3 regions of the Colwellia sp. Bg11-12 genome follow, and region 3 is predicted to be linked to each of the others. Evidence: riboswitches for the same ligand, from Rfam matches in the RefSeq annotation. Region 3 holds a riboswitch; each other region holds the start of a gene.
What was found. Region 3 has a riboswitch for cyclic di-GMP ahead of H4J39_RS09870 (hypothetical protein). Riboswitches for the same ligand answer to the same signal wherever they lie in the genome.
Positions count from the first base shown of each region.

Region 1 (8,509 bases), on a different contig from region 3:
TTTTCAAGCATATTAGCCGTACTACTATCAACAAACAACCACCAATAAATAAGTGCTAGAGGTAACATCAGACTTGATTCAATTAATAAACCAACAAAAGAATCGAGGTGCATTTTTTTACGCAACAAACCGTAAATACCAAATGTTCCCGCCAGTGCTAATGAAATAACGGGTAATGAACCTAAAGCAACCAATTGAATTAAGACCCCACATAACGCAAGCATAACGGCAAACTTCTGCATTTTTCGTAAACGCTCCCCTAAAAAGATCACACCGAGAGCAACACTAAATAAAGGGTTAATAAAATAACCTAAACTGGCATCAAGTAGATGATCATTATTTATTGCCCAAATAAATAAAAACCAATTTACTAATAAAAAGGAAGCCGATAAAGCAAGTTTCGCCAATAACTTTGGTTGTTTGAGTGTGTCGAGTAGTACGCGAGATCTCTTACTGATGATAACAATTAAAAATAACAGTAGGCTTGACCAAATAATACGATGAACCATGATTTCATCAGAGCTAATCATAGAAATTAATTTGAAATAGATGGGTGCTAAACCCCAAAGCAGATAAGCACTAATCGCGTTAATTACACCATTACGGTCTTTGTTATCAGTTACAGTCATTGTTTAAGTAAATTTTAGCATCAAAAATAAGGAGTCGAATTATAGCACAATGATTTTAAATTCAGCTGTTTACTTGCACTATACTCAAGCCACTTTTATTAACACAATGGTTAATAAACACGACTTATAGTACCTTGAACTTTATTTTTAGAGGGATTTACCCCACTAAGTAAGTTCCTGTACCAAAAGCAATGTGGTCACCTTTTTCATTATGTAATTCCATACGAGCAACGGCGACTTTATTCCCACTTCGAATGATATGGGCTGTTGCAATAAACTCCTCACCGCGACCCGGTCGCAAATAGTCGGTTCGAAGATCTATTGTGCCTAAGCAACTTAAACTTTGCTGGATAGCCGCGGGTGTTTTGTGCTCAAGCTGCTCGATCATGTTTGCGGCAACGACAACACCACCTGCAAAATCTAGGGCTGATGCAGTTACACCGCCATGTAACGTTTTTTGTAATGGGTTACCCATTAATTTATCTTGCCATAAAAAACGAATTTCCGAAGTTTTACAATCAAACTTACTGACCTGAAGCCCCAATAGCGTATTGAAGGGAAGATTGTTTGACCAAAAATGAGTAAGTTGTTCAATCAATTGTTTTTGTTGTAAATTATCCGTCATAATGATCCTAATTTAATCGGTTTTGTTGTATAACTGGTCTGATGTCTTTATTTGAGCTTAGCATTGATCTTTCTAAGCATTCAAGAAATACTAAAATAGTGCTCTCGACTTTTTTGTGGCTGGGGTAAAATAACAATAATTATGTTTTAATAAAGTTTATTCCGTTGCAAAAAGCTCTCTCTACAGTCTCACAATCTCAGCTTGAAGATGCTTTAAAGCATAATTTCGGATATCAAACGTTTCGAAGCGGGCAATTAGAAATTATTCAGCAACTATTTCAGGGGCGAGATAGTTTAGTACTTATGCCAACAGGCGGCGGAAAATCAATGTGCTATCAACTGCCTGCTGTTTTATTACCTGGAATAACGATTGTTGTTTCACCCCTAATTGCCTTAATGAAAGACCAAGTTGATGGTTTAACTCGACAAGGTATTTCAGCGGCTTTTGTGAACTCGAGTTTAGATCAAGAAACAATCAATGATATTTTTCAGCGTCTATCTCTTGGTGAAATTAAGCTGTTATACATTGCACCGGAACGCTTAAAAAATTATTATTTTATGCAAGGCTTAGCTAATATGCAGATAAGCTTGTTTGCGATTGATGAAGCGCATTGTATTTCGCAATGGGGACATGACTTTCGCCCAGCCTACACACAACTCCATACAATAAAACAACGCTTCCCATCGGTACCTGTTATGGCATTAACAGCGACTGCTGATGTTACTACCCGCAGAGATATTCTACTCCAGCTTGCGTTAAATGACCCTTACATTCACCTTGATAGCTTTGATAGACCTAACATTCGTTTTACGCTTGCTGATAAATATAAAGGAGATCATCAGGTCTTACGTTACATTCAAAAGCGCGGTGATGATTGCGGTATTGTGTATTGTAGTAGTCGCTGGCAAGTAGAAAAGTTATCTAAAATGTTAGCAAGTGCAGGTATAAATTGCTCTGCTTATCATGCTGGTATGGAAACAGAAATGCGTAATATTGTCCAAGATGGTTTTGCTAAAGACAATATTCAAGTGGTTATCGCCACCGTAGCTTTTGGATTGGGTATCAATAAGTCAAACATTCGCTTTGTGATCCATTTTGAACCGCCAAGAACTTTAGAGTCATATTATCAAGAGATTGGCCGTGCTGGACGAGACGGCTTAGCGGCAGAAGCGTTATTTTTGTATGATGAAAAAGATGTAGAACGTATTACCAAATATATAGCCGATGGTGATAATGAAGAAAGGGTCAATGTCGAGCAACAGCGTTTTCAAGCGTTGAAAGGCTTTATTGAAGCGCAAACTTGTCGTCGACAAGTCGTGCTCAATTATTTTGCAGAATTTACCACAAAGAAGTGTGGAAATTGTGATATTTGCTTAGATCCACCGACTCAATTTGACGCCACGGAAGCGGCGCAAAAAGTACTATCATGTGTTTTTCGTATTCAGCAGCAGGGTAACATTGAACATGTTGTACAAGTACTCAGAGGGGAATTAACCGAAAAGGTTAGACAGCTAGAACATGAAAAAGTATCAACTTTTGCGATTGGTAAAAGTAAAACACCTGGATATTGGTTTGCCATTATTAGGCAATTGATTCATTTAGGGTTTTTACAACAAGATATATCCCAACAATCTGCATTATGCTTAACACAAGCATCGCGTTCAGTGTTGAAAGGTGAGGAACCCTTAATGTTAGCTTCGCCCAGGTTACAAAAAGCGAGTTACTGGCAACAAGATAAAACCGATAAACGTTATGACCGTGTGTTATTTGTTAAATTAAGAAGTTTGCGTAAAACGATTGCAGATGCGGAAGATATTGCGCCATTCATTGTTTTCAATGATGCAACGTTATCAGAGCTTGCGCGCGTAAAGCCAAAAACATCACAGCAAATGCTAAATATTAATGGTATTGGTGATACTAAACTTGCCCGTTATGGTCATGATTTTTTACAAGTTATTCAACAGCATAATGCATAAAAAAAAACGCTCAATTGAGCGTTTTTTATATAATTATTGATGAACGAGGTTAAACAATAATTATTAAGTTTACTTTAAACTAGCGTAATAAGCCGCAATATTTGCGATATCTTCATCACTTAAACCCATAGCCATAGGTCCCATTATCGCATTTTTACGTGTTCCAGCTTTAAAAGCCTTTAATTGGCTCACCGTATAAGCTTCTTTTTGTCCAGCAAGATTTGGGTACATTGGAACTGCAGAGATACCTGCAACGCCATGACAAGCGGCACACATACCAGTTTTTGCTTTACCAGCAGCAACATCACCAGCAAAAACAGGAGATGCCATCATTAAAGTAGCTGCAACAGCTAAAGTAATTTTTTTCATAACTTATTTCTCTCTTAGTCGTTAGGATTTTTATACTTGCTTCAGTATATGAGAAAAGAGGATGGCTGTCGTTGACTTTCTTAAGCTAAGTAATAGCAATGCATAATTCTTTGATTTACAAACCAGAATAAACTTTTATTAGCTAAAGTCTGAATCGACTTATTCGTAAATTATTAAAAAATTAATGCGTTATTGTCAAGGGGGTAATCAGGGAGCAAGCGTCGAGCTTTCTTTAAAATATTGTTGGCATTTTCAGCGATATTAAATATTTCCACGCCAATTGATAAAGTCATTCGAGGTAATCTAATTCCCGATTTACTACTCACAAAACGAAGTTTCTCAACGCCCTGTGATATTTTATCAGCGATTTCTCTTGCGCTTGCTTTATCAACATCAGGTAAGAGTATTAAAAACTCATCTTCGCCAGAACGAATCGGCAATCCGCTGTCATCAACATAGCTATTAACTTTACTGGCTATTTTTGACAATAGAACATCGCTAATTAAATGACCAAATTGTGTATTAATTTCTGACAGTTGATTTACATTGACTAAAATCGCTGCAATCTGTCGGTTTGGATCTTCTGTTAACCATAAGTCTAAATGTTTAGACATAGCTTTACGATTATAAAGCCCTGTCAGGGGATCCATATAAATCTCTTTACGTGCTTCTTTCAATTCAACTTGTAATGCACGTGTCTTTTCACAAGTCAATGAAATATGCTCAGCAAACTTTTGTTGGTGTAGTTTAAATGCCTGAGATGCATGGCGTATACTATTTGCTGCAGAAATTGCTGTTTGTTTATCAGAAGATTGTAAGTGATCTATATTATTATCTAGGTTGGTAATAAGTTTATTAATACTTAAAGATGACTTTTGGCTATTTTTCTCAACATGAGTAACAACCTCTTCTAGTTCATCAATAATTTCGTCTCTGAAGTTACTCTGACCTAAAATGTATTGACGGTAGTTTTCTTCAATAAAGAAATTATCGAGTTTCTTACCTGAGGTAAGTTGATTTTCAATGGTTGTATTAAGTGGAATATTTTTCTTATTAATATATTCGTAGCTTACTGCATAATTAATAGGGCTGACAGGCAAATACCACCGCTGTAATTGTTTTACAGCCATATTCATTTTTTGTTCAGCTTGTTTTATGGAATCATGATATTTCATCGTTCCATCTCAATATAAGCACCCAAGTAAAATTTTGTTAGCCTATCTTCTAGTAAAAACAAGTAAAGTGCCAGATATATTTTTTATTGAAAAAAATAGAGCTTTTATTAACACTTGTTATTTAGTATCTAGATATTGAGTGGTAGAAAAAGGGAGGAAGGCGCGCAAAGTATACCGAAAGCAAACTGTTCAAGAATAGACAAGCCCCCACTATATCTAAATTTGGCAGTTCCGCTATCTTAGGTTTCCCCTTAGACCGGTAACTTTGCGTCTCTAGCTTTCACTAGATTTGCCCTTTTCGAGTTTTAGAAACTCGAATTTCATTATAAGCGTTGAACTATGCTTGTAAACCTTTATTATGAATATTCGTTGAACTTTAACTTAAACCTATAAATAAAAGATAAATTTATAGTTGATAACTACTCATTAAATCAAGGATTTTAGCTAATAATGTTTTATAAATTGCTGGTGATTCTTTGCTTTTTTATGGTTACTTCATTTTGTTTTGCTAGTGATACTCTAAAGATTGAACAAAATATTAAAGATGTCGAACGGTATTTTTTACAAGAATCTGAAAACCTTCCGTATGAAGAAATAATTACCCTATCAATAAATATTCTTGGATCCCGAGAAAATTATACGACGCAAACCCGTGGTAAAATCTTTATTTTACTTGCCGATGTTGCTAATAATAAAGGCGAAGATGCTGATGCTTTGCAATTTGCACAGGACGGGCTCTCTTTGCAAGGACTTAGTCATTCGATAAAATTCAATTTACTCCTTAAAGTTGCCCATGGTTATTATTTACAGGAAAAATATGCGCAAACACAAGATTTTGCCACAAGGGTAATTTTAATGGCAGAGTCCTCTGATGTTTTGAAATATCGATTGGTTGCACTCAGTTATCGAGCGGTTAGCTATGCTTTGCAAAGTGAAAATGATTTAGCGATGAATGATCTTAATCAAGTTGAGGTGTTAATATCAGTGAATCCTCAATATAGGGATCACCTTTGCTTGTTAGAGATATTGGCAACAGCGCACTATTATTTAGGAGATTATCAAACTGCACTTACCATGCAAAATAAATTATTAACGCTAAAATTTGATTTAGATAAACTGGCAAATATTGATCAAACTTACCTACATTTAGGGCGTGCTTATTTTCAGTTAAATTTACTTGATGATGCCTATAATGCTTATTGGGAAGCGCAAAAAAGTAGTGAAAATAAAAACGCTCCAATTCGTGTTGCCTATGCTAAGTTAGGCTTGGCAGAGGTATTACTTAAACAAAGAGAGTTTCAAGATTCACACAACTGGCTGTTATCGGCAAGCGCTACATTTAATGAAAAAAGCTTAAATAAACCTTATTTAACTTCATTAATCTTATTGGCTGAGACTGCAAATCATTTAGACAATAACGCTTTATATCAACATTATCTTCAATTAGCTGAATTAATGGCTAAAAATGTAAAGTTATCAATAAAACAGAGTAAATTGTTACTTTTACTTAGTGATATGTACCAGCAAAATGGCGATTATAAAAATGCCTTAGAACTGCACAAAAATTATCTTGAGCTCCTCCAACATTTTCAAAAAAAGTCCCAGCCATCATTAGCTATTAATACTCCTCAAATGTTGAGTGCAAATAACAAAAGTCTAAAATTAATGCTCAATTTGACTGAAAAAAGTAAATTACACAGTCAGTTTAGTGCAAAGTATATCGCTCAAAAAGAGATAATATATCTTTTAAGTTTTATAGTTTTTATCTTGCTGATTACGTTGGCTTATTTTTGGTTAAGACAAAGAACATTGCGGTCGAAACAGGTCTATGATGAAGTTGAACAACCAATATTTTATTTAGTCACTCCCTCTCAAACCAAAAGAAACTATCAGCTAAACTATAAGATGGCGAGAAAATATGATTATCCACTCGCGGTTGGTTATTTGTCAGTGATCAATTGGCAAGAGTTATCCTTTCACTTTAATGACAAAATTATGCTTGAGGTTTCGAAAACATTAGCGACTTTACTTAATGAATCAAAAGGTGAATTTGATGAAGCAGGCACTATTAACGATGGTGAATATCTACTCTTAGGGCCTCATCAAACAGAAAGTGAAATAGCCGCTAAATTACATGGTCTAGCTGAGGCAATTAAGGTAAGATTCTTCGCCAATTTGGGAGATTATTCGGTGAAAATTGGTTATGCTTACGGCTTGCCAACTGCTCAAGATATTGATCCTTATATCTTTTTGTCACGTTTAAGTGAAACCACTAAAGCGTAATAGAATATTGTTTTTATATTAATAGGTTTTATATGATTTTTGTATTATCCATAGCAGTGCTTTTCATTGCTTTGAGTGTTTATTTTTATTTTCGGGCGGAAGGATTACAACGAGCATTATCTAATGCGAAAAAAGAATTCTATAGCACACAAAAAGAAAATAAGCTTTACATGGACTCAATGGCACTTATCGCTAAGCGACATGAGGGCTTTGTGAAAAATCGATTACAAATAATTAAAGAAAATGAAATACTCGAGCTCGAAACGATTGAGATCATTACACCGCTTATTAATAACTATGCCGCTATTTTTATTGAGTGTTTAAAAGGAAAGGGTAAGCTGCAACCTATCGCTAAAAAGTGTTATGAAAGTTACGGCGATGAAAGCTTTAACAAATTAGTCGCTTATGTGTCTAAACAAGATGCGAGCATAAAGCGTATGTGGTCAAGTAATAATTTAAGTGGCTACATTTCTTTAATTGAAGCGCTATTACTTAGTAATATAAAGGAAGATGCTTAGTTAAGGCATTTATCCGGAACAGCTTTTTTTGAAAATAACAAATAATAAGAGAGCTTATTTTTAAGGTCGAATAGTAATACTTGGTGTTGAATTTACTTCACCTTCACCATTAATCGTGGCTGTTTTACCATTGCATTGTAATATAGCTAAACTGCCATTATTACTATTTCTGATAAAAGATAAGTCGTAACCAAACTGTGTCATGCTACTTGCAGCAAACTTCTGTGCGAGTGATAGTTTATCCCATAAAGATGCTTCTTCAGGAGTATATTGCCTTCTCTCTAATAACACTTCTCTTTCTAGTAACGCTTCCATTATAATCTCTTCGTATTTTTAGTCTGTTATATTCGATATAAGTAGATACTACCTTGCAGCGTATGAATTTTCAACAATTTTAAAATGCTGCTAAAGATATAAATTATAAATATGTTATAGTCGAAATTTTCTACCAGTGAGTGCTAAATATTATGAGTCAAGTGTTGGATGATTTATCTTCGTTATTACAATTAGAAGTGATCGAAGAAGGAATTTACCGTGGTCAAAGTCAAGATTTAGGTTTTCGAGTGCTATTCGGCGGACAAGTCATGGGGCAAGCCGTCTCAGCCGCACAAGAAACAGTAGATTCGGCGCGTAATGTCCATTCACTTCATTCTTATTTTTTACGTCCTGGTGATGCGAGTAAACCAGTCGTTTATGAAGTAGAGAATATCCGTGATGGTAAAAGCTTTAGCACCCGCCGTGTTAAGGCTATTCAAAATGGTAAAGATATTTTTTACATGACCGCCTCTTTTCAACAGCATGAAGAAGGTGTTGAGCATCAAGATCTTATGCCAGATGTACCCCCACCTGAAGAGTTAGCTTCTTACACTGATTTTATTTTTGATAACCAAGATAAAATACCTGAAGAAATCAGAGGAAAATTTTTAGCTGAAAA
Region 1 covers NZ_JACGUZ010000059.1:98,110-106,618, forward strand. The annotation lists gene rarD (EamA family transporter RarD) at 1-629, opposite strand, end outside; gene H4J39_RS06395 (thioesterase family protein) at 787-1,254, opposite strand; gene recQ (DNA helicase RecQ) at 1,419-3,230, shown strand; gene H4J39_RS06405 (cytochrome c) at 3,300-3,599, opposite strand; gene H4J39_RS06410 (GGDEF domain-containing protein) at 3,773-4,774, opposite strand; cyclic di-GMP riboswitch class I at 4,996-5,078, opposite strand; gene H4J39_RS06415 (hypothetical protein) at 5,225-7,057, shown strand; gene H4J39_RS06420 (hypothetical protein) at 7,090-7,575, shown strand; gene H4J39_RS06425 (hypothetical protein) at 7,636-7,890, opposite strand; gene tesB (acyl-CoA thioesterase II) at 8,043-8,509, shown strand, end outside.
Region 1: another riboswitch for cyclic di-GMP. It lies ahead of H4J39_RS06410 (GGDEF domain-containing protein); the one in region 3 lies ahead of H4J39_RS09870 (hypothetical protein).

Region 2 (8,509 bases), on a different contig from region 3:
ATGTTGATTTATCACAAGTTAAATTTCTTGTTTTAGATGAAGCTGACCGTATGTTAGATATGGGCTTTTTAAATGATATTCAGCAACTCATTAGTGTTATTAAGCAAAAACATCAAACGCTAATGTTTTCAGCCACTTTTTCAAATAAAGTTAAAACACTGGCTAAACAAGTTTTACATACACCAAAAACGTTGGAAGTATCTCGCCAAAACTCAACGTCAGGTAAAGTTAAACAATCTGTTTATTGGGTTTCAGAAACGCGTAAATGCGAATTACTCTCTGAATTGATTGGTGTGAATAACTGGAAGCAAGTGCTTGTTTTTGCTGGTACTAAAGAAAGTGCCAATATACTCGCTAAAGAACTAAAGCTTGATGGTATCAAATCAGCATTGTGTCATGGTGATAAAACTCAAGGCGCAAGAAACAAAGCCTTAGAACAGTTTACGGAAGGAAAAGTACGTGTTTTAGTTGCTACAGATGTTGCTGCACGTGGTTTAGATATTCCAGACTTACCGTACGTTGTTAACTTTCATCTACCTTACCTTGCAGAAGATTACGTACATCGTATTGGTCGTACGGGCCGAGCAGGGAAGTCAGGGACAGCAATTTCATTAGTTAGTCCTAAAGATGAGCAATTTTTAGAAAACATCGAAGCGTTAATTGGTCGTACTTTTGAGCGTACTATTGTTCCAGGTTATGAGCTAGAACGCCCATTACCTGCTCAATATGCTGAGAAAGAAGATAAGCCATTAAAGAAAAGCCGCTATAAAGCGACTCAAGAGAAAAACCAATTAATTGCGCGTAAAAAAGAGGAAAGTAAACCTTCATCTATACGACGTGCAAAAGTGGCGAAAAAAGCCAAACCAGCACCTACGGGCAAACGTAGATAATTCACTTTTTAAGTAGTACTTATGGCACATACTTTAGTTGACATACCTTTCGAGCAACGCCATGAGTGCTGGTTTTGTGGTGAGCCATCAGAATTAATTTTTGGCTTTCCACATCAATATTTTCTCGTCTTTGACTGCTCTCATCCTCCTTTATCAGTACCTAGCTGTCGTGAATGCACTTCTTTTGCAAGAAAGGCAAAGCAACATTCTATTTGGGCTGTTGGTAATAATGTGAAACGCTTTTTAGCGCAAACTTATCAAAAAGATTTAGCGATTGGCAGCAACTGGACTAAAGAAGAGCTAGCCGATAGTGAGTTTGAAACGGGCAACTTTGTTGGTTTTCAAAAAAGTGCTTGGATGATGTATGAAATTGCCAAACAACGCTTGAATTACCAAGGGTGGATATTGTCACTTGAAGGGGTTGAATTAAATGTCGATTACATTGGCACTGAGTTTATCTTTGACGGTGTCACTTATCCAAGTGTTGATATTGCTATTGAACACTTTATTGAGACCTATGATTTATCGGCAGAAATTTTTAAAGCCGCACTCTCAGTTGTCGGTATGCATAAATTTAGCAAGGCGGTAAAGTTTTGCCGCTTACTTATTGGTAGAACGCCAGAACAACAGAAGCTGGCGTTACGCTATTTTAAAGAAGATGAGAAGTTGGGCTAATTTTTCTTTTAACTTATTGCTTCTAAACTAAACTGAGTTTACGGTCTTTAAATATCTTTCTTTGGTAAAGGGCTTTGTCAGCACGTTTAAAGAAGCTTGTTTGTGTATCCATTGTGTTCATAAATGTGTGCCCTAAACTACAGCTCACCTGATAGTTTGATAATAAAGAATCCCGTGTCATTGCTCTATATATCCGCTGTTCAATAACCATCAACGAATCAAGCGTGGCATCTTCAACAATAATTGAAAATTCATCGCCACCAAAACGAAATAAACTATCTGAGTCACGAACACTTTCTTTAAGCGCTAAAGAAAATTGTATTAAGACTTCGTCACCAATATTGTGTCCATAAGTGTCGTTAATCAATTTAAATTTATCGAGATCACAGACAATTAAACCCACTTTACTGCGTTGGCGGTTTGCATGGTGCATGGCACGTTTTAACTGTTCATCAAAACACCGACGGTTATTTAACGAAGTTAACCCATCTTGCATAGCTAACTGCAGTGCCTCTTGATAGCGTAAGGCATTATTTAACGGATGAATTAAATACTGATGTAGTTCATTAAGTATTTTAAAATTGGTAATGCTGATCGGCGAATTAATCGCATAAGTTAACGTGCCAATAAATTTTTTGTTCAATTTCAATTCAAATACACGCTCATTTTTACCTTGCCTACTTCCTCTTATTGATGCGCTAATGTCACCTTTTTTAAAATATAATCCTGAAAAGTCGACATACTTAGCTGCTTCCATCGCAAAAATATTGAGTAAGCGGTCAAGCTCTAATGAGGTTTGGAGTTGTTCCATCAACGCTAGCTTTCTATTAGAATTATCATGGTCAGGACTATCGAACACTTTAAAAGCGTTAAATTGAAATCCCTGATTATCTACTAAATTTAATGTCTGCATATCGTCACCTGATTATTTTATCAATTAGGGTTAAGCAATTTTCATACCTAAAATTTATTTTATTTATTGTTTTTTAGTGTATTGATATTAAATGAATTTATATTAAGAAAAACTTTGTCGAATTTTTGACAAATGATTACTGGCAATGAGTTGCCGCTGTCAAACTACCGATAATTGTTTTAGACTCAAAGATGAACGATATATTTCTTATAAACTTATTACCGATGTGCATTATAAAATAAGGATTTTTTGTGACAGGTCATTTTGAACTCTTAGCTATTCTATCAAGTGCTGTACTTATCGTTTGGCTATTCCGCCGTTTACATTTACCAGCCATTTTAGCCTACTTAGTGGCAGGTATGCTGGTTGGAGATCATGGCTTATCGTTGGTGCAGGACCAAGTTGACTACGATCACTTCGCTGAGTTGGGTATTGTCTTTTTACTTTTCACCCTAGGTTTAGAATTCTCATTACCTAAATTAATTGCAATGCGTCACTTAGTATTAGCGGTCGGCAGTTTACAAGTGGGTATATCGTTAGTTTTTTTTATGGGCATTGCTTTATTTTTTGGCCAGACATTTGCGAGTTCCTTGGTGATAGGCGGAATAATCGCGCTTTCTTCTACAGCCATTGTTATTCGACAATTGAGCGAAACGGGGGCAATGAAACGAAAGTCGGGGCAGTTGTCTGTGGCTATTTTGCTTTTTCAGGATGTTGCCGTTGTTCCCTTATTAATTATTATTCCTATGTTTGCTCAAGAATCAGATACCTCAATGGCTGTAGAGCTTATGATTGCTTTAGTAAAAGGTGTATTTGTTGTCACTTTATTAATGTTTGCGGGTAAGTGGCTTTTACCACGCTTATTTAATTTAGTTGCACAAGTAAGGACAGATGAGTTGTTTGTTTTAACGACTTTGCTGGTAACCTTAGTCGCTTCGTCATTAACACAATGGTTTGGTTTATCAATGGCTTTAGGGGCTTTTCTTGCCGGGATGATGCTTGGGGAAAGCCAATATAAACATCAGCTTGAAGCTGATATTCGTCCCTATCGAGATATTTTACTTGGGCTGTTTTTTGTTACCGTCGGTATGAAGCTCGATATTGGTATTGTCTACGCTTCACCTTTTACCATTCTCGGCGTTATGGTGAGTTTTATGGTCGTGAAAATACTCATTATTGCCTTTCTAGCACAACGAGCTGGAGAAGCGTCTAAAGATGCGTGGGCAGCAGGTTTTATGCTGGCGCAGATGGGGGAGTTTGGTTTTGTGCTTATTGCTTTAGCTAATCAGGTTAAATTACTACCCGTTGAAACCGCTTCTATTTTATTAGGTGCCGGGGTTTTGAGTATGGCGATAACACCTTATATGATTAACAATGCCCGTCGTTGGTCGTTGCTGCTCAGTAATGAAAAACCGATAGAGACCGACCATTTAACTGAACTGCCCGAGCAAACAGAATTAAGTGATCATGTGATTATTTGTGGTTTTGGCCGTATTGGTCAAACTGTGAGTCGCTTTTTAAAACAAGAATCTATCAAATTTGTTGCTATAGATATAGATCCCTTACGCACATCTAAAGCGAGGGACGCTGGCGAGAATGTACTCTTTGGTTCATCAAGACAAACTGAATTGCTACAAGCGGCTCATTTATCACAAGCTAAACTGGTCGTGATCGCTTTTGGTGAAGATAAACAGTCGCTTGAGGTTATTCAAAAAGTTAGATCACTCTCACCTGATGTGCCAATTCTCGTACGCACTCGAAATGACGACCAACTTCAAGCATTACAGGAAGCGGGGGCTAACCAAGTTGTTCCAGAGAGCTTAGAGGGTAGTCTTATGCTTGTATCACAAGTGTTATCGTTAACAGGCGTTCCTTTCTCTCGTATCATACGCCGAGTACAAAAAGAACGTAAAGACCACTACAGCCATTTACATGGCTTTTTTCAAGGGGAGCATACAGACATGAGCCCTGAAGCAATGGACCGCATTGAATTTGCAAATGCAATAATACTGACCGAAAATTCTTTTGCTATTGGTCACTCAATAGCATCACTGAACTTATCAACAAAAAGGGTTACGGTGGTGGCGCTTCGCCGCAATGATGTTGAAACAGAACAACCAGATGGAGCGACTATCCTTCAGGCACAAGATACATTGATCGTTCGTGGCAAGCCTAGACGAGTTGAGCGAGTTGAACGATTTGTGCAAGAAGGTGGCTAAGGTGACTTTTAAGCAAATATAACGAGCACTCTTTATAGTGACAAAAATTTTCGAATCGCCGTTTCTTGCTCCATAGCATCTTCAAAACCTAACTTAATTAATTGGCGGCAATAGTTTTTTTCAAATAATAAATAACTCACAATACTCGACTCTGAGTCATTAGAAATGCCTACGCTGCGTAATAATAAACGTATAGACAGTGGTAAGTCTGAAAAATAATCTACGGCGATAGCGTTAAAGTCATGACTTGGATTAATCAGAAAAGACGATATAGGTTTTAAGCCATCTTTTTCTTTTCTCACTTCTGGCGGTATAAGCTTTATTGTTTCGTTAATTCGCTCTAAGCGTTCTATGTCACTGTGCAACGTATCTGAAAAAATAGTATCAAGTAAATGACCAGCCACAGTCGATGTTGTTGGTGGATGAGGGTTGTTTACTTTACTATGAAGTGGGGCTTTAGGTTGATCAACACCAATAATAAATAGGTTTTCTCCACCTAAATGTATGGCTGGACTTAAGGGGGAAAGCTGATGTATAGAGCCATCACCATAATGCTCTTGGCGAATTTTTATCGAAGGAAATACCAATGGGATAGCAGCAGAGGCCATTAAGTGCTCACTGTTAATTTGACAAGGCTCACCACGACGTTTAGCCCTAAACCATGGCGAAATAGACTCTTCTGATTGATAAAAACTGATTGAATCCCCATTACTATAGCTTGATGCAGTAATAGAAACCGCTGATAAGTAACCGCGTATAATATTGGCGTCGATGCGCTTAAAGTCAACAACCATATTTAGCATGTCACGAAGTGGCGCATTGTTTAGTAAACTACGCGCACTTTTATTCGCATAATCAGCTTGGAAACTAGCGAGCATACCTTTAGCTAAATGAGAAAAAACTCTGATACCGTCGCTATGATAAACTCTACTGGTATTAATGTTTTTCCAGACCCATTCAAGCTTCTTTACCCCAAGATGAAAGCATGACGAGTAACATGCCAATGCTGTGGTATTGATGGCACCAGCAGAAGTACCACATATAATAGGAAAGGGGATACCATGATTTCTTGGAACAAATTTGGATATTGCAGAAAGTACGCCTACTTGATAAGCCGCTCGGGCCCCACCACCAGTAAGTATTAAAGCATTCTTACTGTCTTTATAATTTCTCTTGGTTAACATGTAAATCGCAATTTTATTAATATGAGTATAGTTTAATCAGTTTCATAGCGCTGTGCTAGGGCTTAGTGAGTGAAAAATAGGTTTGGAAGAAAATAGGTGAAAAAAAAACCTGCAGAAGCAGGTTTTTTAAATGACATAGAATTATTATCTAGTAAAACTGTACACTTGGTTTAACAAATAACGTCTACTAAAGAATAAGTTTAGCTGCTAACACGTTCGTTAGCTGCGTCTATCAATGGTTGCGATCCGGCTTGCAAAATAGTTAAGTTAGCTGAGACAACTTTCTTTGGTAATTTTGAAATCATCAAAGAACCTGTTTTAACTGAACCCTGAGACGATGCAAACGCCAACAGATTCTGTCCATTACACTCAATACCTTTAAAGATACTACGAATTTTTAATCTATTCGTTTTTAAAAATGTACGCATGCGTTTTTTGTCGTCCGCAGCAACATACTGACAAATACTTTGTGCAATGTTAGATGCTTGTGCTTTCGGCGCCGATACAACAGACGTCAGTGTTAAAATAGTGATGGTAGAAGCTAGTAATAATTTTTTCATTTTAGTAACCTTTTAATAAATTTAGTTAGTAAAGGAAAAAACCACGGGATGTACCTTGTATAACGAGGTGACTCCGCTGTCATAGGATCTACATTATAAAAACATAAATCCCTTAGACCGGTGGTTTTGCGTAACACGATTTCACGTGTTTTGCCTTTTCTTTGTCTCTTTTAGTATTGCTAATTGAGTAATTAAATGCAAGACAAATGTGCAAAATTGTAAAGGTGAGCGACTACTTATTTAAAATTAATTGTTTTCTATGGTTATATTTCACAAGTAAAACAAGAACTTAATTAAAAAGTATCTATTGTTTATAAATTATGGCGATTTTTAGCAGAGGTGAAAATTTGTAACAAAAAAGAGAGTCATCTCTCTTCTTTGTTTTTTTCTGGTAAACAGGTGGTGTTTAATTGTTAAAATTTCATTTCAGGGACATTATTGGGTACAATTAATTCACCTTCAGTGAGTTTTATAATTTCTTCAACACTTACACCTGGCGCGCGCTCTAATAAATGGAATTTACCGTCTTTAATTTCAATAAAAGCTAAATCAGTCAGTACTCTTTTAATGCAACCTTTACCGGTTAATGGCAAAGTACAGTTAGAGAGTAATTTTGACACGCCATGCTTTGATGCATGGGTCATGGTAACAATAATGTTATCAGCACCAGCAACTAAATCCATTGCGCCGCCCATGCCTTTTATGAGTTTACCGGGGATCATATACGAAGCGATGTTACCGTTTACATCAACTTCAAAAGCGCCAAGTACGGTCAAGTCGACATGACCACCACGGATCATTGCAAAAGACTCTGCGCTATCAAAGACAGAAGCGCCTTTTGCCATAGTGACTGTTTGTTTACCTGCATTAATTAAGTCGGCGTCAATCTCATCTTCAGTGGGAAATTGTCCCATGCCGAGTAAGCCATTTTCAGACTGCAACATAACTTCTATTCCTGCTGGAATGAAGTTAGCAACGAGTGTTGGAATGCCGATACCTAAATTAACGTAATATCCGTCTTGTAATTCTTGTGCTACGCGTTGTGCTAGTTGTTCTCTTGATAAAGCCATGATTAAACCTCCAAAATTATTTTATGACTGAGCAATACGAACAGTGCGTTGTTCAATGCGTTTCTCAAATGACCCTAGAATAAGGCGATCAACGTAAATACCTGGGGTATGAATTTGGTCGGGGTCTAACTCACCAGGTTCAACAATTTCTTCAACTTCAACAACGGTAATTTTACCTGCTGTTGCTGCCATGGGATTAAAGTTTCGTGCTGTTTTTCTATAAACCAAGTTACCGTAACGGTCAGCTTTCCATGCTTTAATAATAGCAAAGTCGCCTTTAATGGCAGGTTCAAGGATATACATTCTTCCCTCAATTTCACGCTCTTCTTTACCTTCTGCTACGGGCGTTCCGTAACCTGTTGCTGTAAAGAAAGCGGGTATACCAGCACCACCGGCTCGCATTTTTTCAGCGAGTGTGCCTTGTGGTGTCAGTTCTACTTCTAATTCTCCATTCATCATTTGGCGTTCAAACTCAGCGTTTTCACCCACATAAGAAGCAACGATTTTTTTGATTTGACGGTCTTGTAGTAATACACCTAAACCAAAATCGTCAACACCACAATTATTTGAAACAAGTGTTAACGCTTTAGTACCTTTACGTTTTATTTCACTAATTAGGTTCTCTGGAATACCACATAAACCAAAGCCACCTGAAATAACAGTCATACCGTCTTCAAGTCCTGCCATCGCTTCTTCGTAGCTTGATACTACTTTGTCAAATCCGGCCATTATTCAATCCTCATTAAATTGATATCTGCGGTGTATTTATAATACACTGCTATTTTTTATTATATTTATGCTTGTGCGCGGTACGCATTAGACACTTTAGATGAAGGTGTTTTACCTAATTTATCACTGATAAACCAACCAGCACGTACTAATTTATCTAAATTGATACCCGTATCAATATTCAAACCATTCAATAAATAAACAACATCTTCAGTAGCAACATTACCAGAAGCGCCTTTAGCATAAGGGCAACCACCTGAACCCGCAAT
Region 2 covers NZ_JACGUZ010000081.1:17,250-25,758, reverse strand. The annotation lists gene H4J39_RS17315 (DEAD/DEAH box helicase) at 1-890, shown strand, start outside; gene H4J39_RS17310 (hypothetical protein) at 912-1,565, shown strand; gene H4J39_RS17305 (GGDEF domain-containing protein) at 1,588-2,478, opposite strand; gene H4J39_RS17300 (monovalent cation:proton antiporter family protein) at 2,730-4,697, shown strand; gene H4J39_RS17295 (patatin-like phospholipase family protein) at 4,730-5,881, opposite strand; gene H4J39_RS17290 (DUF3718 domain-containing protein) at 6,082-6,441, opposite strand; cyclic di-GMP riboswitch class I at 6,505-6,606, opposite strand; gene H4J39_RS17285 (3-oxoacid CoA-transferase subunit B) at 6,855-7,511, opposite strand; gene H4J39_RS17280 (CoA transferase subunit A) at 7,533-8,240, opposite strand; gene H4J39_RS17275 (hydroxymethylglutaryl-CoA lyase) at 8,306-8,509, opposite strand, start outside.
Region 2: another riboswitch for cyclic di-GMP. It lies ahead of H4J39_RS17290 (DUF3718 domain-containing protein); the one in region 3 lies ahead of H4J39_RS09870 (hypothetical protein).

Region 3 (8,509 bases):
ACTTTTTAATTCATGAACATCAGAGAAGGTGCTTACACAGTTGATGGCAGTGTTTTTATAAACAGCTTGAAAAGTAATTTTGGTGGGGAGTGCCTTTTGAAAACATCCTGAAAGTAAGGTTATACTTAACCCAAAAATAGTAGTGACAGATAAAATTTTTTTTAATATATAACGGTTCATTTGAATAAGGCTTAATCGTTGAATGCAAAGTAATATTTACATGAGGTTAAGGTAATGTTAACGAGTTAGTTTTAAATTGTACGTTAACTTGCTATGGTAAAGCCATCAAATATTGAACAGCTAAATAAAAAACGAGCACATTATGGCTAAAATATCATTACCTCTTGGCATTGCAATTATTTCAATATCCTATTTTTTACTCTCTTCAAATACATTAGCTCATTCAGAGCATGATAAGTCGAGATTTGTTGCTATTAATGGCGTAGATAAAGACCGCTGTGATAATGTTCTTAGACCCTGCAAAACAATTGCTTATGCTGTTAGCCAGGCAAACAAGGGTGACAACGTACTTGTTGCTTCAGGCGACTTTACAATCACTTCAAGCGAAGAACTATTTTATTTAAAAAGCGCTCTTGTGTCAGTCGTTGGAGGCTATAATCAATTTGATCATTACCAATCGCAAAGCCCTCAGTCAAATGTGACCACTTTACATAATATTCCAATTGAAATGGTTGATGAGCTTCGTAGTAACGGTTTTCGCGTTATTGCTGATGGTAAAGCCTTTGCTAATGATAAAGATTTAAAACAAAAACTTGCAAGTTATTATCAACTCAGTGAAAGCCAAGCAAATGAACCTTGTGTTAATGGCAAAGCTGATATTTTTGACTGTAATAACATTGATTTGCTCGCTCATCTCCCATTAACTGCAATGTCGAGTGATCCTGTTGAAGGCAACGACATTTGGGGACATGTAGATTTAAATACGGGTAATGAATTTGCTATTATGGGTGTAACAAATGGTGTCGTTGTAGTTGATGTAACAGCCCCCATGACTCCTGTAGAAGTAGGAACTATTGCAGGTGTAACATCTCAATGGAGAGATGTAAAAGTTTACCAATACTTTGATGAAACTATCAATTTATGGCAAGCCTATGCTTATGTTACAACCGAAGGTGTTCGTAATGGTCCAACAGATTATGTGACTATTATTGACCTTAACAATCTTCCTCATTCAATAACCTTAGTTGAAAAGAATAAAGTGGTCAGTAGAGCCCATAATGTTTATATCACTAATGTTGATCATACCCTTAATATAACGCTTCCAGATCAAACAGCTTCACTGCAACTTATTGGCACAAACAGTAGGGGTGGAGCTTTCCAAAGCTATTCATTAGAAAACCCAAAAACATTAGTCAACGTTACTGCTAACAATTTTGGTAATGGCTACACCCATGATGGGGCTTCTCTTGTTATAGATGATCAACGTTCAGTTAATGATTGTGGTTTAACATCTGGTAGTTGTACTGTTTTCATTGATTTTAATGAAGACGTCATGAAGTTATGGAATATCACCGATCCAAATAACTCAACCCAGTTAGGTGCGGCTGAATATAACGACGTAGCTCCGAACAATAAATATGTACATTCTGGTTGGGGCACTGAAGATAAGCAGTTCATTTTATTACATGATGAATTTGATGAATTTCGTGGTGGATTAAACACCACCGTTAGAATATTTTCAATTGGGGACCTAACGAACCCAACACAGGTTGGCCAATGGACCGGTCCTACACAAGCGATTGATCATAACGGTTTTGTTCGAGGTAATAGATACTATATGTCTAACTACGAACGTGGCTTAACCATTTTAGACATTACGGATCCTACAACGCCTACTGAAGTTGGGTTCTTTGATACTTTCACACCGAGTAACTCAGCGAGCTTTAATGGTGCATGGGGCGTGTATCCATTTTTACCGTCAGGAAATATTCTTGTTAGCGATATTAACAGTGGTCTGTATGTACTAAAAGATAACGCTAAAGCTTCAACGAAAGGAATGTTCAGCTTTACCAGTAAAAGCACGCAAACCGCTCAAGGAACAACACTGAACCTCATTGTGCAACGTAATGGTTCAAACATTACAGAAAGTACTGCGGTAAGTTACCAAGTTATTCAAGGTAGCGCCAAAAAAGGTACCGACTTTGATATAGAAAACAACACACTCACTTGGGCTGCAAACGACAATGCGGATAAAACAATAAGTATTGATATTGCAGATGACCTAACAAATACCGAATTGTCAGAGTCTTTCTTTATACGTTTATATAATCCAACTAATGGTGCAACACTTGGCTCAAACAGTTACAACACCATCAATATTACTGGGTTAATAGACAAAGGAACGGGAAGCTTTGAATTCGACGAGCAAACAATTGCAGAGAATGTTGAGGAATACACCGTAAACGTTAACCGAATGGGTAGCACATCGGGCAGTATATCATTCCAATATCAACTCACTTCAGGACAAGCGATTATTGGTAGCGATATTATTGATGCATCGGGGCAAGTATCTTGGGGCGAAGGTGAAAGTGATACTAAAGAAATCATACTAACGATTATTGATGATATTGAAGAAGAAGAAGATGAAACGTTCACCTTAACCTTATCAAGCATCGATAATAGCCGATTAGGTGGCAATGCAGAAATTATATTCACGATTGCTGATGATGATCAAAATACAGCACCTGTAGTTACTCTAAGAGAAAATTTTGAAGTAAATACTAACCAAGGTGTAACGTTAACGGCTCAAGCCGTAGATGCAGAAAGCGACAGTATGACCTACTTATGGGAGCAAACAGCAGGCTCAGCGGTATCAATAACTAACGCTGATATGTTGTCGGCCAGCTTTACAGCCCCAAATACTTCAGCCTCGTTAACATTTAAACTTACCGCTACTGATTTCAGAGGGGCATCAAGTACAGGAAGTGTTATTGTTTCAGTAGTCGCCCCCGTTGTAGTAACACCAACCCCCAATACAAAAAGTAGCGGTGGCTCAATATTATGGTTAACAATCCTTTCATTATCTTTATTAACCAAGAGAAAAGTCATTATCAATAAATAGTATCTAGGCAATGGTGATATAAAATCACCCATATTGCCTAACAATTAAGCGAACAATGTAAAATTTAGCATTTTTTAAAAATACGCTAGTGACAACAAAATAAAAAATGCTTATACTTCACGCCGCTTTAAGTTGAAGTCTCAATTTAAAGCGGATAAAAAGATGGCCCCTTAGCTCAGTTGGTTAGAGCATTCGACTCATAATCGACAGGTCCCCTGTTCAAGTCAGGGAGGGGCCACCACTTTTTCTTCCAATCAAGTCCAAAAAAATCCAAAACTTTATTAAAACCAATGGTACTATCAATTTTAGTGTCGAAGACGATCCATTAACAATTTGCAATAGCCAGCCTTTTTAGTAACTCTCTGAGTAACACCAGCACAACATTATTATTTAACGTTCAAACACTTCGGGTATAGCCCATGGTTAGCTTTTGCCTCATCAATAAATAACACCACATAAACAAACATATCAAGGGCATTTCCTGCGCAAATGAAGCTAACTGTCTCTGACTCCCAAAGGGCAATTGATTGTAAAAAACAACATGCCAACTCACTAAGTGAATTAACATGACAAGTGTAACAACTTTTATTTGGGAAACGAGTCTTCACAGCTTATGGTGGTTGAATACCTCTAAAATGTCTTTCCGGTGATGCCTATTTTAATAGCAGGCGTAACAATTGATGCCCATTATTATATATTTCACGGGGAGTCGTTTACTGCCGCTGTTTTATTAGGTGTGCTCATTTGGGAAAATAATGCTACCGGTACCTATCAAGAGCAACGTATTGTGCATGATAAAGCGGGCACTGACATTTATTACGGTGTTGAAGCAGTCTATAAAATAAATTAATGATTAAAAATAATTATTTAAGGCCCATTATTGTATCTAAGCGGTACCTTAGGAGGGAAGGATTATGGATGACCAAAATTAACCGTTTAACGGCAATAGTGACGGTTATTTCTATCGAAGAAGAGACATAAAGTATCATATACTTTATTCAAAACCGGTTTATTCAAAATCTGTCACAGGATCGTCATTATATTTACGTGCCCACACCAATGCATTTTGATAGTAATCAGCTAATTCTTCATAATCAACATTAATCCTTTGAGCATTTCTTTTGGTGTTATACCAACTGCCTTTTTCATAATAGCTAACCGTGCTAAGAATATATTTTAACGTAGAGGGTTTATCGCTTGTTAGTGCTGCGACTACCTCAGCAGGTAACGATAAGCTATTCACTATTTTATCAAGTGGTGCATCTAGCATTGCATCTAACAAAGAAAACAACCCAACCAGAAAACTAGCCTCTGTATGTTCAGGTATCGTTTTCTCTGCGATTAATTCACAAAATCTTGCTCTAATAATAGCGAGTCGTGTTAATTCTTTTGGCTTTTTTTTAGCTAACGACCCAGCAGCTAAAAGTAGAATTAATTTCTTAGTTTGGGCTTCGCCTAAATATATTAATGCGCTTTTAATCGATGTTATCTCTTGGCTTATCGGTAAGATGCCAGAATTAATAAATTTAAATAACTTAAAGGAAAGCCCTACATCTCGCTCAAAATAACTGGTGATACGTTTAATATTCAATGTTGTTCTCAGACACTCTTGAATCAAACTTAACAAAATGGGTTGGTGGCTATCTATTTCATTACTTTCTGACATTTCAGGTCGACAGAAGTAATATCCTTGAAAAAAATTAAAACCTAATTTTTTTGCTTGTAAAAATTCTTCTTTAGTCTCAACTTTTTCGGCAAGAATCTTAAGATTCTTTCTCGCTTTTAGCTTCTTAATTAACGGGGATATTTTATCAAGTGGCGTAGCTTGAATATCAAACTTGATCAGTTTCATTAAATTGAAAAAACGATTCCATTCAGGCTTATAAACAAAATCATCTAAGGCTAAATGGTAACCTTGGTGATATAAATCTTTGCATACTTGATAAACTTCATCAGAAGGGGAAACGGTCTCAAGTATTTCTATCACGACTTGCTTTGGCGGTAAAATTAAAGGTAACCCATTTAAAATAGACTCTTCAGGGAAGTTAATTAAGGCGGGTTTATTATCAGTTATTAATCCTAACCCTTGATTAAGATGAGTTCTCATAATTAATTTTGACGTTGCTTTATGGGGATTAATTGATGGAAAGAAATTTTCAGGCCCGCCTCGATATAACAACTCATATGCTACAACATTTTCTTTTCGGTTCAATATGGCTTGTCTTGCGGTATATACTTTCATAATTATTATTCTCCTAATCCGTCAGGAATTTGAGCGAAGCGAAGATAAAAAAACATTTCATTTTTAGTCATCTACTATTATTTAAATTTTAAATTAATAATAAATAGATCGGGTAATAATCTATCTATTAACCCAAAATCACCTTTTTTATTAACTTTCATATCACCTAAAGCGGTATCAATTTTAACTGCGTCAAATAACATACTAAATCATTTTATGACAATAAGATTTTAGCTGGTTGTTTTAGAAGGTTTTTTACGACCTTGCCAGATAAAATCATCTAAACCGTCACTAAGCACATTATTTTCCTGCCCTTCACTCTGTTTTTTAAATTTATCGTGAAAATCATGGTTCTTCGCCTCAACAACCCCAGCCACACCTTCGTTGAAAAGTTTTATGACATCAATTTTTTCGTTTATTAAACTTATTATCGCCTCATCTGTAGATTTTATGTTTGTTAATAAAGCGAGTGAGTTTTCATTTAAGACACCACTTTCGTGATACATTTTATTATCTAAGGCTTGTCTCGCTTGAATATGAAAAATCGAAGATTTTAAACGTGTTGTTAATATGTCGAGCTGATCCAATTCTTCTTGTACATCGGCAACATTCACATACCCTTTAAATTGATCTGCTTTTAAAGTCATCATTAACATCATGCTGTGATTTAGTATCGCCCGCAATTCTGTTTCGTTATGAGGTATGGATAGCAGCGCATAAAAATTATCTTCCGCTGGAGGGAGTTGGCGAAAATGGAGCAGTTTACTTTCTATTTCAGCTTTAGCCTCAAGACGATTTTCCGTACGCTTTATCTTTATTAATGCATTTAGCGCCGTTAAATTTCTTTCTAAGCAAACTATCGAACTGACTGCGGTTAAAGATAATGACATACAGCCCTGAAGTAATCGCTGTCCACGCGTTACAATCTGTTGTAACTTCACGTATTTTTTGTTCTTGTCGACCCACTTTCTCTCTTTTATGCTTTTCATAAATTCAACTAATACACCTAATAACAAAGAGAGAACAACCAGTACTGAAATAGTTAAATACACTGTAAGCATCCTTATATTTTGACTTAGCTAGCTTTGTTACTTCTGTAAGGCCGAGATACTTCTTTATTATATTGTTTTAACTAAAGCAAACGTCTTTATAAATAAGTTTGCTTTGAGCTAAAGCGTTGATAAAAAAGTAAATACGCTAAGTGCTTTAGTATAAAAAAATAGAAATCCATTTATGATTTACACGTAAATTTGAATAAACAAGAAAAGCGAATAGAAGAAAGTTAGGACGCCGAGAGAAGGTCCTCCCGAGAAACGTATAGTAGAGAATGAATATACGTAATAACCTTGGTAGCCCCACTATCTAATCTGCAGTAGACTGGTGGCTTTGCGTCCTGATCTCACGATCAGTTTGCTATTAACTTGTTATGTTTGCATTAGACATGAAATTACAATAAATCACAACAAGAAATGACGAGAAATAAAAGTAATAGATAACAAGAACTAACAATGAACCTAAAGTTTCTTTTTTTAAAAAATAAAAAATTGTTACCTCAGTATTTACTGAGGCTTCATCAATAGGCATTGGAAAATAAATTGTCTTTCTTCAAACTTTTATAGATGGATAGTACATGGATCAATCGAAAAAGGTCACAGTGAAACTTCACTGTTTGTGCCAAATTTAGCTCATGATCCTATGCTATCAGTAAACTTGTAATCACTATTACTGAGCAAATACTCTTTAAACTCATTAAGGGGTAAAGCTTTTGCGTAATACCAACCTTGTCCAAGTTCAATATCCATTTTCAATAATTCGTCAACTTGTAATCTATTTTCAATGCCTTCAGCAATAATAGTTGCCTCTAATTTTTCTGCTATCGAAACAATATTAGGGATTAATGTCGACCGAATAGAACCTGTTTCCACTTCATCAATAAATGACTTATCTACTTTCAATGTATCAATATCTAACAACTTTAACTGAGATAAATTAGAGTAACCTGTACCGAAGTCATCGATAGATATTTTTATGTGGCTTTTTGAAAGCTTTTCTAATGTATCTCCTACCTTACTATAATGTAACTCTTCATCTTCTGTTACCTCAAAGCAAATTTGCAGGTTAGGCGTTATATTTTTTAACAGCTCAACACCTTTAAGAATATTGCCATTATTAATATCTTTTGGAAAAACATTAATGGAGAGGTAAAATGGCTTATCAATCACTTTAATCTCTTTAAAGTCATCTATTGCTTGTAAAATAAGATGTTCCGTCATGAGCCAAGACATGTCTAACTCACTAACGACAGAAATAAATTGGTCAGGGTAAAGAGGACCAATATGATCTTCAAATCGAGCAAGTAGCTCACACCCCATAACTTTACCTGTTTTTAGTTCAATTATAGGCTGATAATGAGGTTTAATGCCCTTAAAAGACAAGCCTAGTTTTATTCTTCTTTTCGTACTATAGATGTAACTGTACATCCATTGATACGCATGCAAAGTAGCAACGCCTGAGACTAAAGATATAAACATTAAAATTAATAAAACAGGGCCGACTTGAAATTCTGAAAAGTTTTTCTGTTGAATAACCACACATATTATCCCTTTAGGGCCACATAATTCTAAAGAGTGTGATAACAATCCCGTACTAAAATAAGGCTTACCCATTTTTGCTTTTTGTTGATAAAGATCTGGTTTTCCAAAAAGGTGTGTTATTTCATCACCCTTAACAGCTAATAACTCATACTCATTAAATTTTCTGTGTTCATATAAAATACCTTGGAACGACGCGACTATATTGTAATTATCCTTACGTATAACAATACCTTGAAGCGTTCTATCAAAGGTTATCAATTTATGATTAAACCAAAACTTATGCCCGTCGAGTATCAAATTAGGTGAAGTTTCTTTTATAGGTTTAGCTAAAAGACCAATACCCGTTGTACAGGTTAATAAATCATTGTTAAGGAAACCAATATCTTTAATATCGTTCGATTCAAATTGAGATTTTCGCATCGCCAATAAATTTTCATTAGAGCAGTTAGAAAAACCTTTGTTATTTAATGATGCTAAAACACTATATCCTTGCTCTGTGGTATTCACTAAATCGGCAAGTATATTTTCTCCCTGTTCCAAAAGCTGACTTTTTAATATGTAGGAATATATGAAAAATATGATCATTAAACT
Region 3 covers NZ_JACGUZ010000071.1:206,251-214,759, reverse strand. The annotation lists gene H4J39_RS09895 (MbnP family copper-binding protein) at 1-180, opposite strand, end outside; gene H4J39_RS09890 (choice-of-anchor B family protein) at 323-3,082, shown strand; tRNA gene H4J39_RS09885 (tRNA-Ile) at 3,247-3,323, shown strand; gene H4J39_RS09880 (hypothetical protein) at 3,732-3,932, shown strand; gene H4J39_RS09875 (EAL and HDOD domain-containing protein) at 4,092-5,324, opposite strand; gene H4J39_RS19165 (hypothetical protein) at 5,402-5,527, opposite strand; gene H4J39_RS09870 (hypothetical protein) at 5,555-6,376, opposite strand; cyclic di-GMP riboswitch class I at 6,670-6,749, opposite strand; gene H4J39_RS09865 (EAL domain-containing protein) at 7,010-8,509, opposite strand, start outside.